2 regions of the Enterococcus avium genome follow, and region 2 is predicted to be linked to the other one. Evidence: predicted binding sites of a transcription regulator. Region 2 holds the regulator's gene; the other holds the start of a gene.
The links. The regulator HrcA, encoded in region 2, represses chaperone genes, less so after heat shock. The targets are predictions, from matches to a motif close to TTAGCACTCNNNNNNNNNGAGTGCTAA.

Region 1 (3,427 bases), 140 kb from region 2:
AGACCCGTCCCGCCAACAATAATTGGCAATTTTCCACGGTCGCTAATTTCTTGAATCGCTTTTCTGGCGGCCTTTTGAAAATCCGCCGCAGAATAGCTTTCGTCAACATCACGTACATCAATCAAATGATGGGGAATTCCCTCCATCTCTTCAGCTGTAACTTTAGCGGTGCCAATGTCTAATCCGCGATAAACCTGCATAGAATCACCACTGATAATTTCTCCGTTGAATTGCTTTGCTAATTCGATACTTAAACTCGTTTTTCCAACAGCTGTTGGCCCTACAATTGCGATCACTTTCATTGCTTGAACCTGCTTCTCGTTCGAATAGCTTTTTCCGGAAAATCAGTAATGACACCAGCTAAATTGTTTTCAAAACACATCATCAGCGTTTCGTATAAGTTGGGTGTCCAAGGTCGAATCGACTTTTTGAAGTTTTTGACAATCTCCGGATGCTGTTTTACCCAATCAGAACTTGGATGAAGCCCTTCAATAAAATTACTGTCCAAAACAATTTGGTATTTTTCTAAATCATTTTTTTGAATCAAATCATACTGTGCATCTGGTTCATACTCGTGCATAATCCGTAAAGAATCATAATTGAAGCTGGCATACCAATAAGTAAATGGCCATTCCTTGCTAGTCATGACTTGAGAAATTTTTTCCTCAATTCCTGGATAGTGAAATTTATTAGTCTTAATCTCAATGCATAAAAAGCCCCGAAACCGCATTTGTAATAGTAAATTCAATACCTCTTGCAGTGTCGATATTTTAGTCGCTTGATATTTTTTATCAAACCAGCTGCCGGCATCTAATTTCTTGATTTCTTCTAGTGTTAATTCACGAATCAAACCCTTACCATTTGTTGTGCGATCAACGCTCTCATCATGGATAACTACTAATTGCTGGTCTGCCGTTAGATGCACATCCAGCTCTATCCCATCCGCACCTGATCGTACTGCCTCCATGAACGCAGGCAACGTATTCTCTGGATGAGTCCCTGCACTCCCGCGATGAGCGATAATTACTGTCATCTAGTATCACCTCGTCCGTAGTTACAAATTATTATAAAAATAATCTGATTTAAATTTGTTTTATGTTTTATGAAAAACACTATTGCGCTTTGAAATAACTTAAGGGTTGTTTTGTTGAACGAGATAGCTTTTGTCTTTTCTCGTCTAAAATTTCAATCAATTGTTCAGAAAAAGTTTCCATAACGATCCGTCCACCCTTATAAGTGTAGCCGCCGATTTTGACCGTTTCTTCAGGAGATAAAATAACTTTTCGATGCGAAATATTTTTAAAGAATTCCTCAATCAAATAATTTGGTAAATAAAAATTATTTTGTGCGGTAAAAGAATTCAAGTAAATGAAATCGTCTATGGTGATGTAACAATCGTCAAATGAATTAAATGATACATAATCTTGCATCAAAACATTCCGTTTAGATAGAATTTCGTTGATTTTTTTATTCAAGAGATTAATTGTCTCAATTTCTTTGACTTGATGCTCCAGCTCTCTTTCCCGTTTATGGCGTAGATCAATATACTTAAAAACAAAGAAAACAGCAATCCCTGTAATACCTGCTCCAATCAATACGCCGATTAGTCCAATAAATGCGATTTCCACATTTTTTCCCTCCTGTTTCATAATATTAGTGGAATTATTTTTTCAAATAAAACCAGTTCTCAGTCCATATATCTTTCCACCAAAATGTTACTTTCTCGAACTTTGGAAAAGTGAAAATGATATCCGCTTGTCTGCGCTATTAATAGTACCATATTTTCATGTTTCTAGGATAGTTTGAGCCGTTTAAAAAAACGAAGCCTTCTATTTGACCAAAACTGACCAACGTTGTATACTTTCTTTATGTTTTAGCAATCCAACCTCGTTTGTGCTAAACTAATTTACGAATACTATTTTAAGGAGGATTCACTATGAATTTAGTGCCTACAGTCATTGAACAATCATCTCGTGGCGAACGTGCTTACGACATTTATTCCCGTTTATTAAAAGACCGCATCATCATGTTGAGCGGTGAGGTAAACGATGATATGGCGAACACGATTATCGCCCAATTACTTTTCTTGGATGCCCAAGATTCTGAAAAGGATATTTATCTTTACATTAACTCTCCAGGTGGTAGCGTATCTGCTGGCTTAGCCATTTTTGATACCATGAACTTTGTTAAAGCTGACGTTCAAACCATCGTACTTGGTATGGCAGCTTCAATGGGAAGCTTCCTATTGACCGCTGGCGCGAAGGGTAAACGTTTCGCTTTGCCAAATGCTGAAATCATGATTCACCAACCTCTAGGTGGTGCGCAAGGTCAAGCTACTGAAATTGAAATTGCGGCTCGCCATATCTTAAAAACACGCGAACGTTTGAACAACATCTTGGCTGAACGGACTGGACAACCCATCGAAGTCATCGAACGTGACACAGATCGCGACAACTTTATGACTGCCGAAGAAGCCAAAGCTTATGGCTTAATCGATGAAGTAATGGAAAATAGTAGTTCATTAAGCTAGAATATTAAGAAAACAACCGGAGAATGAATTATCCGGTTGTTTTTTTGTTTGCTTCTTCATTTTCATTCCAATCAGCTACAAACCCACATCATCAATAATTAAATAGATGAAAATCCGATCCTTCATCATTGAACGTCGCGTAATTGCGATCGTATTGCAAATATATTCCATTTGTAAACAGTCTCCACATATTCCCTTTTGGATACAAGGTGTCTTTTTCAATCCTAAACGGTGCGCATTTAATGGTGCAGTATTTTTACGTACTATTTCGAGTGTTGTCGCTAAATCTCCATACATTTTTTTCATACTAACAAAAGCGAGGACTTTATCAGGTCCATAAGTAATTGCCGCAACTCGGTTTCCCACACTGTCAACATTCACTAACTCGCCCTCTTCCGTTATTCCATTGATACTCGTTAAGAAATAATCGGACGTTAATGCTTGTTTCATTACTTGCTGTCGTTCTTCTAACGTAGTTGTTTTTTCACGATCAATCATTTTTTGATTTCGACTGTACAGTGCTTCAATAATTCCAGATTGTTCAACTGTGATTGAACCCCCAAAACCGACTGACTTTTTTGGATCAATCAATTCCAAAGCTTGGACTCTAGCTTCTTCTAGATTTTCACAAATAATAGGATGAAAGTTTCTTCGTATTAGTTTTTTGCTAAGCGTCATCGCTGCGACTGCGTATCGTTCTTTCTGGTACTCTTCCATTAGTTTCCTCCTCGAATTTCTTCTTTTCATTTTCTCGGATTTTGAAGGTTAGCGCAATCGCAAACAAAAAGCCTAAGAAAATTCTTAGGCAATTGATGATCGTATTTTTTTCGTTGATGGTGCGCGGAAAGCAGCTAATTCTTTGATATCCGCTAAAATTCTTTCATTCGTTACCTCAAA
Region 2 (3,427 bases):
GCAACTAAGTAGTCGATGATCTTGTTATCAAAGTCATCCCCACCAAGACTGTTATCACCAGCAGTAGATAATACATCGAATACGCCATCTCCTAGTTCAAGGATTGAAACGTCGAAAGTACCACCACCAAGGTCAAATACTAAGATTTTTTCATCTTTATCAGTTTTATCTAAACCATATGCTAATGCTGCTGCAGTTGGTTCATTAACGATACGTTCAACTTCTAAACCAGCAATTTTACCAGCGTCTTTTGTTGCTTGACGTTGTGAATCATTGAAGTAAGCAGGAACTGTGATGACTGCTTTTTCAACTTTTTCACCTAAGTAATCTTCTGCAAAACCTTTAATGTATTGTAATACCATTGCAGAGATTTCTTGTGGTGTATATGATTTGCCGTCTGCTTCTACTTTATAACCAGCTTCACCCATATGACGTTTAATAGATGAAATTGTGTGTGGATTTGTCACTGCTTGACGTTTTGCTACTTCACCAACTTGAATTTCACCGTTTTTAAATGAGACAACGGATGGTGTTGTACGATTTCCTTCTGGATTAGTAATGATTTTAGCTTCTCCGCCTTCTAAGACAGCGACAGCAGAGTTTGTTGTACCTAAGTCAATACCGATAATTTTACTCATAGTTGAAAATCTCCTTTTCCATTATATGTTTAATATAGTAGTTTACATTTTATTGAGCTACAATCACCATTGCTGGTCGCAATACGCGATCATGTAGCTGATACCCTTTTTGCAGCACATTTACAATAGTGTCAGGTTTTACGTCATCTTCTGCTGGAACAGTTTGTACTGCTTGATGCAGATTTGGGTCGAACGTTTCACCTTCTGCTTTGATCTCTGTGATACCTTCTTCTTTTAATGCAACAGTCAAGCTTTCAAGAACCATTTCTACCCCTTTTTTCAGACTAGCGCCTTGATCGTCAGTAACTTCAGTTGCTAGGGCTCTTTCTAAATTGTCGATCGCTGGCAGTAATTTTTTGCCAAGATCTTGTGAACGGTAACGAACCAGTTGTTCACGTTCATTTTTGTTGCGGTTAGACATATTTGCGATCTCAGCGCGAGCTCGTAAAAATTTGTCTTCCATTTCGTTAAACTTATTCGTTAGTTCTTCGACTTCTGAAACTTCTGGAATATCAATATCTTCCGCTTCTTTTTCGGTCGACTCATTTTCAACTGATTCGACTTCTTCTAATTCTTCTTCAACTTCTTGTTTCTTTTCTTCTGCCACTGCGCGTACTCCCTTTCTTTGTAGGAATCGTTTCTAGTGATATAAACCCAAAGAACGATAATAATCGTCCAATGCGTTCGTCAACTCGTATCGGAAAACTTCCAATAGACCAAAAATCTTTGAATATGGCATCGATGTTGGTCCTAATAACGCAATTGTTCCGCGGCCATGTCCACGAATTTCATAGTTTGCTTGAATCATACTAAGATGATCAAACAGATCATTTCCCATCTCCGCGCCAATTCGAACATGAATATCGCTATCATAAGGCAACAGTAGCTGTGTCAGCTCATCTGAATTCTGCATCAATGAATACATTGATTTCACATGATTAAAATCTTGATCAGGATTAAAATTCAAAATATTCATTCGTCCACTGACAAACACCTTATCCTCAAAAGCATCATTCAAAATCACGTCAAATAAGTGACTGATTCCTTCAGTTGTCTGGAAGTAACGATGCAAAATCATTGGAATCTCAGTTCTCAATTTTTGATAAACACTTACCAAAGGTTGGCCTACTAAACGATCGTTGATAATTCGAACCATTTTCTCCAAGTCCTGACTGTCTACATTCTCAGGAATGCGAAAAACTTGACTCTCAACATTTCCTTTATCTGTGACGATGATCGCCAAAATCTGACGATCATTTAATGGAACAATTCGAAAACCAGTCAATGTCCGATCCTTCATTTCAGGGCCAAGTGAGAACGCGGTATAGCTAGTAACTTGTGAAAGTATCTTGGCAGACTGCTGAATGATATCATCAATCTCATGAATATCTTTCTTAAGCGATCTGCGAATCTGGTCTACTTCTTGATTACTCACCTTCGCTGGCGTTAATAGATAATCCACATAATATCGATAGCCTAAAGCTGAAGGAATTCTTCCAGATGAAGAATGAGTCTTCTCTAACATGCCTAATTCCTCTAGCGCCTTCATATCATTGCGGATAGTTGCGGAGCTTGCTTTTACGCCTTCTTCCATCAAACTTTTTGATCCGACCGGTTGACCCGTATTGGTAAAGTTTTTGATGATTAAGCTGAGAATCAGTTTTTGTCTTTCCGTTAACATTCTTCTCATCCTTTAGTTAGCACTCTTTCTTTTTAAGTGCTAACTCGATTATTAATATACCAACAACTTCTATATAAGTCAAGGAAAAAATATAAAAAATTAGCACTCTACACATGAGAGTGCTAATTGGCGTTACTCAGTAAAAATTCTTCAAAAACATCATTCCCGCGAAATAGTCCCTCCTCAGTCAAACAAACCCCCGAATCCGTCTCTGTTATCAGCTTTTGCTGTTTTAATTTTTCAATCACATCCCCATACACATCCATCATACTGAAGCCAAAACGATTTTCAAAAACGGTTTTATCAACACCTAAAATTTTTCTTAAGCCCAGAAACATTTCCTCTTCAATCTGAGCTTTTTGAGTAAGGATTTCTTCCTCTAACACGGGGAGCTGATCATTTTTCAATGACTTTAAGTAATGCTGGATAGGTCCTCGATTTTTATAGCGTCGATTTCCAAGGTACCCGCTAGCACCTGCTCCGAGACCAAAATAATTTTGATTGTTCCAATAAACTAGGTTATGTTGACTTTCGAACCCAGGTTTTGCAAAATTACTGATCTCATATTGTTTACGCCCAGCTTTTTCCATCGCATCGATCGTTTCGGCATACATCTGTGCTTCTAATTCTTGCTCAGGAAGATGCATCTTCCCACGTCTAACCCAATTCATAAACATCGTTTGATTTTCTAAAATCAATGAATATAGTGCGTAATGAGGTAAATCTAAAGCCAAGGCTCGTGTTACCGTATCACGAAAACTTTCTAGGGACTGACCCGGCAATGCATAAATTAAATCGATCGTTACATTGCTAAAATCTTTTTCTTCTAGCAATTGGATCGTATCATACACATCCTGTGCGGTATGCTTACGACCAATTTTTTTCAGCAAACGATCATCAAATGTTTGAACACCCATTGATAAGCGATTGACTCCATAGTTTTTCATTACATCCAATTTATCAGCAGTTAAATCGCCAGGATTCGCTTCGACTGTAAATTCTCCATTATAATAAGGAAGGATTTCTCGCAATCCACTCAATAAACGTTCTAACTGACTTGCAGTCAATGACGTTGGGGTGCCCCCTCCAACATAAAGTGTTTCCATTT

Region 1: the regulator HrcA is predicted to act here: its motif matches at 1,874-1,900, upstream of clpP (ATP-dependent Clp endopeptidase proteolytic subunit ClpP).

Annotation. Positions count from the first base shown of each region.
Region 1 covers NZ_NBSL01000002.1:1,585,467-1,588,893, forward strand. Annotated here, with positions in the region: gene miaA (tRNA (adenosine(37)-N6)-dimethylallyltransferase MiaA) at 1-302, opposite strand, end outside; gene AUF14_RS08090 (glycerophosphodiester phosphodiesterase) at 299-1,033, opposite strand; gene AUF14_RS08095 (hypothetical protein) at 1,113-1,628, opposite strand; gene clpP (ATP-dependent Clp endopeptidase proteolytic subunit ClpP) at 1,937-2,530, shown strand; gene AUF14_RS08105 (lactate utilization protein) at 2,606-3,247, opposite strand; gene AUF14_RS08110 (DUF3788 domain-containing protein) at 3,332-3,427, opposite strand, start outside.
Region 2 covers NZ_NBSL01000002.1:1,445,012-1,448,438, forward strand. Annotated here, with positions in the region: gene dnaK (molecular chaperone DnaK) at 1-638, opposite strand, end outside; gene grpE (nucleotide exchange factor GrpE) at 688-1,245, opposite strand; gene hrcA (heat-inducible transcriptional repressor HrcA) at 1,279-2,319, opposite strand; gene hemW (radical SAM family heme chaperone HemW) at 2,442-3,427, opposite strand, start outside.